4 regions of the Mesorhizobium sp. B2-4-14 genome follow, and region 4 is predicted to be linked to each of the others. Evidence: riboswitches for the same ligand, from Rfam matches in the RefSeq annotation. Region 4 holds a riboswitch; each other region holds the start of a gene.
The links. A riboswitch is a leader RNA that binds a small molecule or an ion and turns the genes downstream of it on or off. The one in region 4 is predicted to bind cobalamin.
Positions count from the first base shown of each region.

Region 1: it holds a riboswitch for cobalamin, as region 4 does, so the genes downstream of both, FJ938_RS20510 (DUF1636 family protein) here and bluB (5,6-dimethylbenzimidazole synthase) in region 4, are expected to answer to the same signal.
Region 2: it holds a riboswitch for cobalamin, as region 4 does, so the genes downstream of both, FJ938_RS02500 (aromatic ring-hydroxylating dioxygenase subunit alpha) here and bluB (5,6-dimethylbenzimidazole synthase) in region 4, are expected to answer to the same signal.
Region 3: it holds a riboswitch for cobalamin, as region 4 does, so the genes downstream of both, FJ938_RS20725 (CbtB-domain containing protein) here and bluB (5,6-dimethylbenzimidazole synthase) in region 4, are expected to answer to the same signal.

Region 1 is NZ_VFVA01000025.1:23,328-26,872, reverse strand. Features, by position in the region: gene FJ938_RS20525 (NADH-quinone oxidoreductase subunit B) at 1-186, opposite strand, end outside; gene FJ938_RS20520 (NADH-quinone oxidoreductase subunit A) at 177-542, opposite strand; gene FJ938_RS20515 (winged helix-turn-helix domain-containing protein) at 872-2,071, shown strand; cobalamin riboswitch at 2,101-2,306, shown strand; gene FJ938_RS20510 (DUF1636 family protein) at 2,344-2,772, shown strand; gene cobW (cobalamin biosynthesis protein CobW) at 2,775-3,545, shown strand, end outside.
Region 2 is NZ_VFVA01000002.1:170,862-174,406, forward strand. Features, by position in the region: gene ugpC (sn-glycerol-3-phosphate ABC transporter ATP-binding protein UgpC) at 1-74, shown strand, start outside; gene FJ938_RS02485 (DUF680 domain-containing protein) at 146-385, opposite strand; gene FJ938_RS02490 (DUF680 domain-containing protein) at 447-653, opposite strand; gene FJ938_RS02495 (DUF680 domain-containing protein) at 726-923, opposite strand; cobalamin riboswitch at 1,416-1,617, shown strand; gene FJ938_RS02500 (aromatic ring-hydroxylating dioxygenase subunit alpha) at 1,769-3,016, shown strand; gene FJ938_RS02505 (hybrid-cluster NAD(P)-dependent oxidoreductase) at 3,037-3,545, shown strand, end outside.
Region 3 is NZ_VFVA01000025.1:69,941-73,485, reverse strand. Features, by position in the region: gene cobU (bifunctional adenosylcobinamide kinase/adenosylcobinamide-phosphate guanylyltransferase) at 1-477, opposite strand, end outside; gene FJ938_RS20730 (CbtA family protein) at 470-1,273, opposite strand; gene FJ938_RS20725 (CbtB-domain containing protein) at 1,289-1,468, opposite strand; cobalamin riboswitch at 1,504-1,702, opposite strand; gene FJ938_RS20720 (MFS transporter) at 1,859-3,058, opposite strand; gene FJ938_RS20715 (DUF1624 domain-containing protein) at 3,294-3,545, shown strand, end outside.
Region 4 is NZ_VFVA01000031.1:7,400-10,944, reverse strand. Features, by position in the region: gene FJ938_RS22730 (hypothetical protein) at 1-755, shown strand, start outside; partial or broken gene bluB (5,6-dimethylbenzimidazole synthase) at 920-1,429, opposite strand; cobalamin riboswitch at 1,550-1,732, opposite strand; gene FJ938_RS22720 (histone deacetylase family protein) at 1,911-2,837, shown strand; gene FJ938_RS22715 (exodeoxyribonuclease VII small subunit) at 2,841-3,092, shown strand; gene FJ938_RS22710 (DUF2277 domain-containing protein) at 3,204-3,470, shown strand; gene FJ938_RS22705 (pirin family protein) at 3,510-3,545, shown strand, end outside.

The DNA of each region.
Region 1 (3,545 bases), on a different contig from region 4:
CGAGCCGCTGCGCGCCCAGGTGATCAGCGCCTCTGTCGAGGTGACAAGAAATCCCTTGTCGGCGAGCTCATTGTTGATTTCGAGGAAAAAGGGATCGTCCTCCCCCACCGGCCTGCCGGTGTTGGGATCGATAATGCCCTTGGGCTTCGGCGCGACGAGGGTGCCTGAACTGTCGTTCAATCCCATTCCAGCGCTCCTTTTTTCCATTCATAGGCAAAGCCGATGGTCAGCACTGCCAAAAACACCATCATCGACCAGAAGCCGAGCATGCCGATCTTCGAGAAGGACACGGCCCAGGGAAACAAGAAGGCCACTTCCAGGTCGAAGATGATGAACAGGATCGACACCAGGTAGAAACGGATGTCGAATTTCATGCGGGCGTCGTCGAACGAGTTGAAACCGCACTCGTAGGCGGAAAGCTTTTCAGGATCGGGGTTGCGGTAGGCCACCAGAAACGGCGCCGCGATAAGCGCGATGCCGACGACCGCCGCCACTGCGATAAACAGGACGATGGGCAGGTACGAACTGAGAAGTGCGTTCATGCAGCGGCTTTCCGTTGGCGCCAATCCACTTTTGTTACAGCACCGGACCTTAATGCGGAAGCGTGACAGTTTAACCGCTGAACCGTTTTAAGGGGCCTATGCTGCAACGCGGCGAGGGTTAGCGCAGCACTTCCAGCGAAGCAAGTCAAACCTTGTTCAAAACGCCGGGCTGGACGGCATAACGGAAGAAACTGGTCCGATGCGCTCCTGTTTGATTTCCTTCACTTTCTACTCCACTTTTATCTCCTGACATATCTACCGCCATTTGCCTGCTAGCATGCCGGAATCACCGGCTAAAATCCGCAAATCGATCAGGGCAAGGGCTCCCGATGAAGGAAAAAATCTCGCTCGCCATGGCCCGGCGCATCGCGCTCGGCGCTCAGGGCTTTCTCGACCCCCGCCCAAGTGGCACGCCGGACCGCCGCCACTTCGCCCGCGTGCTCTCCCGCACCGGCCTGCTGCAGATCGATTCCGTCAGCGCGGTGGTGCGCGCGCATTATATGCCGCTTTATTCGCGGCTTGGCCCCTACCCGCTCGCGCTCCTCGACAATGCCGCCGTGACGCGCAAGCGCACGGTGTTCGAATACTGGGCGCATGAAGCCTCGTTCCTGCCGGTCGAGACATATCCCTTGATGCGCTGGCGCATGCAGCGCGCCGAGCAAGGCGAGGAAATGTATCTGGGCCTCGCCAAATGGGGCCGCGAGCACGCCGCCTACATCGAAGAGATCTATCGGGAAGTCGCCGATCGCGGCCCGATCGCCGCCTCGGCGCTTGAGGGCCAGAAAGGTTCGGGCGGCTGGTGGGGCTGGAGCCACGCCAAGCACGCCTTCGAATGGTTGTTCTGGGCCGGCCGCATCACCACCGCGCACCGCCGCGGCTTCGAGCGCTTCTATGACCTGCCGGAGCGCGTGCTGCCGCAAGCGATCCTCGATCTGCCGGTGCCGGCGGCCGAGGACGCGCATCGCGAATTGCTGCGCATTTCCGCCCGCGCCCATGGCGTGGCTACAGCCGGCGACCTGCGCGACTATTTCCGCCTGTCGCCCGCAGACATGAAGGGCCGGCTGGAGGAACTGGTCGAGCTGCGCGAGTTGCTGCCGGTGCGTGTCGAGGGCTGGAACAAGCCGGCTTACCTCCATAGAGATGCCCGTCTCCCGCGCAAGATCGAAGCGCGCGCCCTGCTGGCACCGTTCGATCCGGTCGTCTTCGAGCGCTCGCGCACCGAGCGGCTGTTCGATTTCCATTACCGCATCGAGATCTACACTCCGGCCGAAAAACGCCAGTACGGCTACTATGTCCTGCCCTTCCTGCTTGGCGACAGGATCGTCGCTCGCGTCGACCTTCGGGCCGACCGACCGGCAAGCGTGCTGCGCGTGCCCGCGGCCTATGCCGAGCCCGGAGCGCCGCCTGAAACCGCCGCCCAGCTCTTCGAGGAATTGAAGCAGATGCAGGTCTGGCTTGGCCTTGAACGTATCGACGTGACGCCCGCCGGCGATCTGGGCCCGGCGCTGGCCGACATCGCCATGTCGTAGCCGCGCGTTGACACAGCTGCCTGCAAAAGCCTAAATCCGCTCCAGACGGTCCCCTGCCCGCAACGGCTGGGGCTAAGAGGGAATGCGGTGCGGGATTTCGGTCTCAAATCCGCGGCTGTCCCCGCAACTGTAAGCGAAGAGCCAAGGCCGAAAGCCACTGGGAGTTCCCGGGAAGGCGGCTAACCAAGGCGATGACCCGCGAGCCAGGAGACCTGCCGTCTGCGACAGAAGAATCCGATCGCCCGGCGGGTTTCCGGGCAAGGAGCCCGGTTTTGGACCACAACGGCAGTTTTTCGGCTGGTGCAGCGGATATATCGTCCGCCGATGGCGATGCCTTGTCCGGCGTCACCGTTATCGTCTGCGCGTCCTGCCGCGACGAAACCGGCTCCGACGCCCATCCCCGCGCCGGCGAACTCCTGGCACAAGACACGCGCCGCGCGGCGGCATCCGAGAACGTCCGCGTCCGCACGGTCGAATGTCTCGGCAACTGCAAACGCCGGCTCAGCGCCGCGATCCTGCGCGACAGCTGTTGGAGCTATGTCTTCGGCGACCTGACCACGAGCAGCGGCGCCGACCTCGTTACCGGCGCCAAGCTCTTCGCCACCTCGAGCGACGGCCTCATCCCATGGCGCGGCCGGCCCGATTCCCTCAAGCGCGGCCTCGTTGCCCGCATCCCTCCCCTCGACCTGCTGAAAGACTGACCATGACCGTTTCCGTCTCCCGCGTTCCCTGCACCGTCGTCACCGGCTTTCTCGGCGCCGGCAAGACGACGCTGGTCCGCCATCTCCTCGAAAACGCCGGCGGCAAGCGCATCGCGATCATCGTCAACGAGTTCGGCGACATCGGCATCGACGGCGAGATCCTCAAGGGTTGCGGCATCGACACCTGTCCGGAGGAAAACATCGTCGAACTGGCCAATGGCTGCATCTGCTGCACCGTGGCCGACGATTTCGTTCCGGCGCTCGACCGGATCCTGTCGCTGACGCCGAAAGTCGACCATATCCTGATCGAAACCTCAGGCCTCGCTTTGCCGAAGCCCCTGGTCCAGGCCTTCCAGTGGCCGACGGTGAAGAGCCGCGTGACCGTCGACGGCGTGATCGCAGTGGTCGACGGCCCCGCGCTGGCCGAAGGCCGCGTCGCCAACGACATGGACGCCCTGCAGGCGCAGCGCGCCGGGGACGACAGCCTCGACCATGACGACCCGGTCGAGGAAGTGTTCGAGGACCAGATCGCCTGCGCCGACCTGATCATCCTGTCGAAGAGCGACCTGATGGACGCCGCCGGTTCGGCCCGCGCCAACGCAATCGTCAACGAACACTCCGCCCGGGCCGTCAAGATCGTGCCGACGTCCTATGGCAAGGTCGATCCCTCCGTACTGCTCGGGCTCGGCCTCGCCGTCGAGGACGACATCGAGAACCGCAAGTCCCATCACGACGGCGCATTCGACCACGAGCATGACGATTTCGACACCTTC
Region 2 (3,545 bases), on a different contig from region 4:
CCGGCGACCTTCATATCTTCGACGCGGACGGCCGCTCCTTCGCGCTTCACGAGGTAGAGGCAAAGGCGGCCTGAAACAGGGTTCTGGTGATAAAAAAGAGCCGCAGGCATCGGCCCGCGGCTCTTTTTGTATTCCACATCGGCTATTAACGGCCGAAGAGATTCCGGTCGCTGCCCTGTGGGGCGGACTTCTGTGCGTCACCCGAGGAATTGAGCAGCTTGTAGACAGGCGATCCTTCATTGCGGATCGAGCCGGTATGCGAAGTGTCGACATTGGCGGTCGTCGCCTGCTTGTTGATGTCGGTGCCGCCAACATTGTCGTTGGCCGCATAGGCGCTGCCGGCGGCAATCAGAAGAGCGGCGGCGGTAAGAACAATCTTTTTCATTTCGGGTACTCCGGTATTCGCGAATCCAAGCGGCGGGCAAGCCCGCCGGTTGTCGTTGATATTAGTTGTTGCCGAACAGGTTGCGGTCGGCACCGTGCGTAGGCGTCTGAGCCGCCGGTTCGGACTTCTTGATCGAAGCGGTGTATGAGTTGTCGGTCGACGTGGCGGCCGGCTGGCTAGCGCCATTCGAACCATAATTGTCACTGCCGGCGAAAGCGCTGCCGGAAATGGCCAGAACGGCGACGGCAGCAAGAGCGATCTTCTTCATTTCAAGTCTCCTGAATTCTTCGAATGTCGCCAGGACGGCAGGCCAAACCCGCCGCCTGCTGGAGATCGGCTGTTAGTTGTTGCCGAAGAGGTTGCGGTCAGCACCGTGGGTGGGCGTCTGAGCAGCCGGTTCCGACTTCTTGATCGAAGCGGTGTAAGAGCTGTCGGCAGCAGTGGCCGCGGGGCCATTCGCACCATAGTGATCGCTACCAGCGAAGGCGCTGCCGGAAATGGCCAGAAGGGCGGCGGCAGTGAGAACAATCTTTTTCATTTTGGGTACTCCAGTATTTTTCCGTCCGTCTAGCGGCGTGTCTTGGGATTGAAATCGCGTCGTTCGGACGACCCCGATGTGGGAGAGCCAGCTAGCCGTTTCCAATCACGAAGATGTTCAACGTGGACCATGAATCCACTACTTGAAATTGTACCAAGATCTTCCACGTGCGATTTTTCCGTTGCAATATCAACGCGTTAATTAAAGTCGGTGTCGTCATCACCGACTCTATCGGAGGCTCGGCGTTCACACCGTCCTGCACGCACCGTCAACAGAAACGAACCGTTCGGTTCGATTTTAGAATCTGCTAATAGTCACTTTTCGAAACCGTTAACCCTTTTTGCTTCCACTCCGGGCCGATTCCGACGCCCGGCGCGGCCGTCACCGCGATGATTTTCGCTGTCGCTGCTCGTGACCAGATCGTTGCGCATGGGTGTCGCGCCACATGGATGCAATGTCGCTTTCATGCCGATGTCGCAAGCGCTGTCGTGATTAGATCATGTCATCTCAGGTGCCGCTTCGTGACGACGGGGCGGAGAATTGGGAAGCCGGTCAAAGTCCGGCGCTGCCCCCGCGACGGTGGTGGAGTTCAAGTCGCAACGGGAGACCACTGGGCGCAAGCCTGGGAAGGTGTCGCGACCGTCCGCAAGGACACTCCAGAGCCCGGAAACCAGCCAGAGATCGTAGAACTCGACTGATCGCGGTGGGCGGTCAAGAGGCGGATGCCGCATGCCCGGCGCTTGCCGGCATGCAGCCTTGTCCTTCCTCTCATCCCCTCCGGTTCAGTCATTAGAGCGACGCGCGTCCGTTTGGACGGGCCGATGCGATGAATGCGAGGACAGGACATGGATGCGCGCAACGATATGCTGAGGCTCTTGAACAGCCGCAGAGAGGGCTTTTCGCTGGAACAGCCCTTCTACACCGACCCGGACTACTTCAAGCTCGACATGGAGCTGATCTGGTATCGCGACTGGCTGTTCATCGGCCATGATTGCGAATTGCCGAAGCCGGGAAGCTTCATCACCGTGCAGATCGGCGACTATCCGGTCGTGCTGGTGCGCGACCAGCAGGGCAAGATCAATGCCTTCCACAACTCCTGCCGCCATCGCGGCAGCCGCGTCTGCAACACCGACAAGGGCTTGGCGGCCAAACTGGTCTGCCCGTATCACCAGTGGACCTACGAGCTCGACGGCCGCCTGCTGTTCGCCCGCCAGATGGCCGACGGTTTCGACAAAGGCCAGTTCGGCCTGAAGCCGGTCGCCTGCGAGAGCGTGGCCGGCTACGTCTTCATCTGCCTGGCCAGGGAGCCCGCCGACTTCGCACCGATGCGGGCGATGATCGAACCCTATCTCAAGCCGCACCGGCTGAGCGAAGCAAAGATCGCTTTCCAGAGCACCATCGTCGAGAAGGGCAACTGGAAGCTGGTCTGGGAAAACAACCGCGAGTGCTATCATTGCGCCGGCAGCCATCCGGAGCTTTGCAAGACCTTCCCGGAGGCGCCGACCGTGACCGGTGTACAGGGCGCCGACAGCGATCCTGAGATGATCGCGCACTGGGCGAAATGCGAGGCCGTTGGCCTGCCGAGCAAATTCCGCATCGATCCGGCCGGGCAATATCGCGCCACCCGCGCGCCGCTGCTGCGCGACGCGGTCAGCTACACGATGAGCGGCAAGCGGGCGGTGAAGAAGAACCTCTCCGACAGCGTCTCGGCCGACCGCATCGGCACCCTGATGCACTATCACTATCCGACCACCTGGAACCACATCCTGATCGATCACGCCGTTACCTTCCGCGTGCTGCCGATCAGTGCCACGGAAACGGCGGTAACGACGAAATGGCTGGTGCACAAGGATGCGGTCGAGGGCGTCGATTACGATCTCGCCGAACTCACCCATGTGTGGACCGAGACCAACGATCAGGATCGCCGTATCGTCGAGGAAAACGCCTTCGGCATCCTGTCGCCGGCCTACGAACCAGGCCCGTATTCGGAGCTGCATGAGGGTGGCGTCATCCAGTTCGTCGACTGGTATGCGCGTTTCATTGGTCCGCGCCTCGCCGAGGATGGTCGACCAGCGCTCCGCAGTGTCGCCTGAGAGGCCAAAGGATGAACGCGATGACTGATCTTGGCCTTTACCGCCATCTCGACCAGATGGCGCCCTGGAACGACCGGCTCCAGGTGCTGGAAGTGATTGGGGTCAGCGACGAGTCTCCTGACGTCAAGACCTTCACCTTCCGCTCCGACAACCAGACCTGGTTCCGCTACAAGCCGGGCCAGTTCGTGACGCTGGAACTGCCGACAGATGACGGGCCGCTGATGCGCACCTATACATTGTCATCGTCGCCATCGAGGCCGTTCTCGATCGCGGTGACGGTGAAGGCACAGGCCGGCAGCATTGGTACGCGCTGGATGTTCGATCATCTGGTGCCTGGCTCACACGTCAAGGCCTACGGGCCGGCCGGCGACTTCTCGCTGCACAGCCATCCGGCAGCCAAATATCTGTTCATCTCGGCAGGCTCGGGCGTGACGCCGATGATGTCGATGCTGCGCTGGCTGAACGACTGCGCGCCATGGACCGATGTCAGCTTCGTCAACTGCGCGCGCCGACCCGAAGAGATCATCTT
Region 3 (3,545 bases), on a different contig from region 4:
CACCGTATCGGCGACCGCCGCGACCTGCTGGTTGAGCCGTCCAGCGTCATCGCGAAAACGGCGCGCCAGCGCATTGTCCGGCACAATGCCTTGTCCGACTTCATTGGACACCACGAACCACGGACCGCGCGGCCGTGACAACACGTCCGCCAACCGACGGCACTCGGTTGCGATATCGTGTTCGGCCAGCATGTGATTGGTCAGCCACAGCGTCAGGCAGTCGAGAAGCATCGGCTGGTTGTCGGGCAAAGCCTTGATCGCGCCTATGAGATCGAGTGGCGCGTCGATGGTCGCCCAGCCGTCGACACGCCGCGAGCGGTGCAGCGCGATGCGCTCACGCATCTCGTCGTCATAGGCTTCGGCTGTGGCGATATAGATCCATGGCGAGGGCAAAGCCGTCACCAGGATTTCGGCGTGCGCGCTCTTGCCGGAGCGCGCACCACCGATGATGAAGGTCAGCTTGCTGCGATCAGGCAAAGCTGTCGCGCAGGCTGGTGGCGGTGCCGGTGAAGCGTCCGCGCACCACGCCGACGGCGGCGCCGAGCACCAGCCAGAACACCAGATTGGTCAGCGTCACCGCCACCACGAACTGATGATGCAGACCCTCCGGGATCGGCGTCTCGAAACTGTCGGGCTGCGGCGCGCCGATGACATGCGGGGCGATAATCAGCAGGACGGCAAGGATCGCAAGCGGCAGCGATTTGCGGAATGCGATCAGGCCTAGCCCCACGGCGGTCGCGACCACGGTCGCCACCCACCAGATCTGGCGCTGCGTGAGATCCGCCGACGGCATGGCCGGCAATTCCGGCGGCAGGCCGAGGCCGGGCGCCAGTGTGAATATGGCAAAGCCGGCCAGGCCCCAGAACACGCCCTGACGCCAATTGCCGATGCCGCCAGCGAATTCCGAGACCGCCACCAGGACCAGCGCGAAGCCGATGCCAGTGACGATATTGGCAAGCACGCTGAAGCCAAAACGCTCGAAACCGTCGGCCGGAGCCCAGCCTTCGTCTTCCGACGCCGGGGCGGCTGCTTCAGCCGGTGCCGGCGCGGCGGAGGTCATGGCATTTCCTGCCGGCGCGGCAGGGCTCATAACGTTGGTATCTGCTGCTGCCGGTGCGGCGTGGTCGTGATGGTGGCCGCCGCCGGCCTGCTCATAGACTTCAGCCTTGAGGATCAGCGGCACGGTGGCATAGGCCTGCATGCAGGCGAGAACGACGCCAGCCACGAGCCCTGCGATCGCCGCGATGAACACGACGTTGCGAAACAGGTTCATGATGTCAAATCCTCGTCAGTGGCAGGGAAATGCCATCGAATGACGGTAATCGTGGGCGGCATTGTGGACCGCATCGATGTGCGAAAAGCCGACAAAGCTAACGACGAAAATGCCGAGCAGCGCGGCAAGCGCAAGCTGCATGAGGCGCGACTGCGAGGAGACGGAGGCGCCGAGGGAGACGGAAGCGGTATTCATCTCTTGTCCTTTCGCCCTCCACCCGAGGGCATCGAAGTCATTTTCCTGTCGCCGGCAGGTCTCCTGGCTCGCGGATCAGCGCCCTTCTCCACCTTCCCGAAGAAAAATCTTCAGTGGCCTATGGAGAGGACTACCGCACACAGTTGCGGGGGCAGCCACGGCATTGGGCAAGAACTCAGCCCGCACCGTATTCCCTCTTGGCTCCAAAACGGAACCGACGACAGGCTGGACTATAGGCAGAATCGACGCCCGCGGCAAACCAAATTCCGCCGGCGACCATTGCGAATGCGCCATGTCGAGATCAGTTTGCTTGTGCCGCATTTGTTCTATTGGTACCCGGAAGCCCAAAATCGCGACAGATGTCCGCCGGAGTAGAATTTTCAAGGCCGGTTAAAGCGACTTCGGCAGATAGCGCCAGGTCACGAAGCCGCAAAACGCCGCCAGCAGGCCGAGCGTGACGAACACCGAGCCCAGCCCGAAGAACGCCAGCACGACGGAATAGACCAGCGGCGGGGTCAACTCGGAAAAATCAAGATAGGTGCGATAGACCGCGGCCATCTGCGCGCGCTCATAGGAGTGCACGGAGCGCATGAAGGCGGTCGAACCCAGCGCATCGAGCGCAATGGTGAAGAAGGCGCCGCAAAGCAGGAAGGCGCCAGTGAGCAGCGGCAGGCTCTCGCCGACCGCACCTGCCGCCAGAAGCGTGGCCGACATGGCGAAATAGGCAAAGGTCATGGTTTTGCGGCCGCCAAAGCGCTTTCCGGCCTTGCCCCAGAAGATGGCCATGAACAGAAGTGCGTTGCCGGCCGAGACCAGCAGGCCGCCGGCCAGTTCGCCCTCGCCGGTGATGACCATGAACAGCGGTCCATAGACGAAGAACGTCGTCCAGAAGCAGGAGCGGCCGAAGGCGATCAGCCAGGCGAGCCTCAGTCTCGGCTGCGCGACGAAGCGGCCGATATTGGCGAGCGGATTGACCGGACGCGTTTTGCCCGGTTGGATCGACTGGTTGTCGCTGAGCCGATAGAACCAGAACAGGGCCAGCAAGATCGAAGCGAACACCGCCACCGCGCCATGCGCGGCATAGATGCCGAAATGCGCGTAAAGAAAGATGCCGAGCGTCGGCCCACCGGTCCAGGCGAACATCGACCACGCCATGCGCAGCGACTCGGCCTGCATGAAGTCGGTCTTGCGGATATGGTCCATGATGTAGAGATTGAGCGTGATCGACAACGCGCTGGCGCCCATGACCCGGCACAGCATGCCGGCCAATTGTCCGGCAAGCGTATGGGTGACGAAGAAGAGCGATCCGATGGCGAGCAGGCAGGCGCCGGCGGTGTAGACCCAGCGCCGCGCAAAGCGGCGGATCAGCATCGGCATGAACAAGGTCACCGATAGGCCGAGCAGCGCCACGATGGTATAAAGGATCGAGACGATCTGCTCGTTGTGCAGAATCTCGTAGGCCTGGATCGGGATGACGCTCGACACCGTGGCGCGAGCGAAGGACTCGACCGCGTAGAGCGAGGCAAAGGTGCGCGCATCCGTGGCCTTGAGGGCCGGGAGCCAGATCGGATGGCGCACATGGGTGGACATTGCTTCCCCAAAGCAGAATCACCGGCCAAATCTGCCTTGGCCATTTCGGTGCCAATAAGAGGAAACCGACGCGCGTGCGGGGAAAAACGAAGCTGGTCAAAGGCTTTCCGGCGCTGGCCTAAAGCGAGATCCCAAAGGGCCGGCGCGGCTCGGCGCTATGCCGACGGTCCCGGCCTTCTTCTGTCTGGTTGAACCGTGATAGTCCTCAAACGGGGCTGAATCAGATCGCGAGACCATGACCATCCATACGCCGACCGCACCCGTTCCGGAGCCATCGAAGCGCATCGCCGCGATCGACGTCGTTCGCGGCATCGCGCTGCTGGCCATGGCGAGCTATCACTTCACCTGGGACCTTGAGTTCTTCGGCTACACCGATCCCGGCCTTACCGCCTTCGGCTGGTGGAAAATCTACGCGCGTTGCATCGCCTCGACCTTTCTGTTCCTGGTCGGCGTCAGCCTCTACCTCGCACATGACAAGCAGATCCGC
Region 4 (3,545 bases):
TCTACTGGATCCGCGAATACATTCTCTACGTCGTCAAGGCCGGCCATATCGCCGTCATGGTCCATCTGATCGACGGCCAAGATGTGCCCGGCGGCCAGAACCAGATCGCCTATGCCAGGAAAGTGGTGACGCAGCGCTTCGCCGAGGCCAATATCCTTTTTGTCGTCGACCAACTGGTCAAGGGCGCCATTCGCGCCATCACCGGGCTGCTCGGCGGCATCGCCGCCTTCCTCCCCATTCCCGGTTTGAGCGGGCTGGTCAGCTTCATTAACACCGTAATCCGCCTGTCATTGACCTATGTCGACGAGATCATCCTCGGCTACAACATCCGCATCGACTCGTCCTCGCCGTTCGAAACCGCACGCCAAGGCGTGGTGCTCTACGCCCAGAACGGCAAGATCATGGTCAAGAACGCCGTCTGGCTGGCGATCATCATGTGGGGCGTGTCGTTTGTCATCTTCCTGCTGATGCTGGCCCCGGCCGGCGCCATTCTTTTCCTCATGCCCGGGCAGCTTGCCGGCTGGGCCTTCGTGCTCGCCATCGTCTTTGCCTGGGCCTTCAAGGCAGCCTTCATCGAGCCCTTCGCCATCGCCTGCCTGATGCAGGTCTACTTCAAGACCATCGCCGGCCAGGTGCCAGATCCGGCTTGGGACGCTCGGCTGGCCGAGGCATCGTCGAAGTTCAGGGACCTCAAGGACAAGGCGCTCTCCTCCTTCGGTGGTTCGCGCTGGGACACGGCCGGCGCGACACGCTGATCGGCCGGGCTGGCGGGCGTGCCGGCGACGGTATAGAGGCTCGACACCGCTGATTTGAGCGGCGTCTCGCCCTGGCCGCAAAACGTCTCGCTCATGATCAATTCGGGCAGCGGCAATCGCCGGCCCCAGCCATGTGTCTCGAGGTCCGGCTTGGGCGCGAACTCGGAAACACGGCCGACGCAGAGGTAGGCGATCGGCGTCACGTGCTCGGGAATGGCCAACAGCCGCTTCAACGCCTCAGGCTCGATGATGCTGACCCAGCCGACGCCGATGCCTTCGGCCCGTGCCGCCAGCCAGAAATTCTGCACCGCGCAGACCGTGCTGTAGAGATCCATCTCCGGATTGTGCCAACGCCCCAGCGGCGAACCTTTCGAGCGCTGGCGGTCGCAGGTGATGCAGATGTTGAGCGCGCTTTCGCAGATGCCTTCCAGCTTGAGCTTGCGGTAGAGCGCTTGTCGCTCTTCCTCGATTGCTGGCAGTTCCTGTTCACGCGCGGCCAGGAGCAGGTCACGTACCTTCTCCCGGCGCCCGGCACCGCGAATGACGATGAAGTTCCACGGCTGCATGAACCCGACCGATGGCGCGTGATGGGCTGCAAGCAGCAGCCGAGCCAGCACCTCGTCGTCGATGGTCTCGGGAGTAAAATGGCTGCGAACATCGCGCCTGGTGAACATGGCTCGGTAGACGGCGTCGCGCGCCATCTGGTCAAATCCATCGCCCACAGGAGCGGTCATGGCTTCCGGCATCGCTTGTCCCCTTGCGACTTCAAATCAATGCCGCCCGCCTGACCATGCGGGTGACGATGCCTGCCAGGCCGGTCTTCTGGCTCGGGATCAACCCGCGTCCGGTGCCTTCCCGTCATCGACAGTGGCATTTACCGACGCGGTCCCCCTTACAGCGTTGGGCACGCCACGGAATTCAACCGTGTTCCCGATTCTCCCGCCAGAGCATTTGCAGCCAAGTGGATTCACTTGGCGTCGCATAATGCGGCTGAAACAAACAGACCGGCGGGCACCAGGCAGTGGTGGCGACCTTACGCCGAAGCCCCGGCCGCGCCAATCCCCGCAGCGACGCGAATGGACGCAGACGTGATTTTCCCCAGCGATCAAGCCGCAACGCATGGCCATTGCCGCGTCGGGGCACTAGATAGGGACCATGGCCACCCGTCTCTACACGCACCCTATCTTCCTTGAGCACATCACGCCGCCCGGCCACCCCGAGCGGCCGGACCGCTTGCGCGCCATCGAGCGCGTGCTCGACGACGAAGCCTTTGCCGCGCTCGACCGCGTGAAGGCGCCGGAAGGAGATGAAGCCACTATCCTCTATGCACATCCGGCCGATTTCGTCGCGCGTGTGCGCGCCGCCATCCCCGAAGAGGGCATCGCCCGCGTCGATGCCGACACCACCGCCAGTCCGAAGAGCTGGCAGGCGGTGATCACCGCGATCGGTGCCGCCAACGCGGCCGTCGACGACGTCTTCACTGGCCGGGCCGACAATGCCTTCGTCGCTGCCCGCCCGCCCGGCCACCATGCCGAGAAAACCACCGCCATGGGCTTTTGCTTCTTCAATACGGCGGCCATCGCGGCGCGTTATGCGCAAAAAAAGCATGGCGCCGAGCGGGTCGCCGTCGTCGACTGGGACGTGCATCACGGCAACGGCACACAGGATATCTTCTGGGACGATCCGTCGGTGCTCTACTGCTCGACGCATCAGATGCCGCTCTATCCCGGCACCGGTGCGAAGAACGAAACTGGGGCCGGCAACATCGTCAACGCGCCTCTGGCGCCGCAGACCGGCAGCGAGGTGTTTCGCGATGCCTTCCTGTCGCGGATCCTGCCGGCGCTCGACAAATTCGCGCCCGATCTGATCATCATTTCGGCCGGCTTCGACGCGCACCACCGCGACCCGCTGGCCGAGATCAATCTGACCGAGGATGATTTCGACTGGGCGACGGGCCAGCTGATGCAACGCGCCGCGCGTCACGGCGACAACCGGCTCGTCAGCCTGCTCGAGGGCGGCTACGATCTGCAGGGATTGGCATTTTCGGTCGCGGCCCATGTCGCGCGGCTGATGAAAGGATGAATGATGGCTGGTGAGACCAATGAAGACGTCAAGGCGATGAGCTTCGAGCAGGCACTCGATGCGCTGGAGAAGATCGTCGATGACCTGGAGCGTGGCGACGTGCCGCTCGATCAGTCAATCCGGATCTATGAACGCGGTGAGGCGCTGAAGGCGCATTGCGACCGGTTGCTGAAGGCTGCGGAGGACAAGGTCGAGAAGATCAGGCTGTCGCGCGATGGAAAGCCGGTCGGAACGGAGCCGCTCGATGCGGACTGAGGCACGGTCGCGATGACGGTCTTGTCTCGCCGGTTTTTGGACACGATCATGATTGAGGATCAAGCTCGTCCCGATTGGAACGGCTCCAGGACAAGAGGAGAAACGGAAGCGATGTGCAGAAACATCAAGACCCTGTTCAATTTTGACCCGCCGGCAACCAACGATGAAGTTCGCGACGCGGCACTTCAGTTTGTCCGCAAGCTGAGCGGCACGACGCGGCCTTCGAAGCAGAACCAGCATGCGTTCGACCATGCGGTGGAGGCCATCGCGGCATCGGCGCGGGAACTGCTCGATTCTCTCGAAACAAACCAGCATCCGCGCAACCGCGAAGAGGTGGCGGCCAAACTTCGGGCAAAGGCGGCGCTCCGTTTTGCCTGATGCGGCCAAGGCGGTCTGGACCGCTGACAAGGAGAGTTCATGAGCTTCTTCCCGGGGAAGGACCCTGAAGCCGGC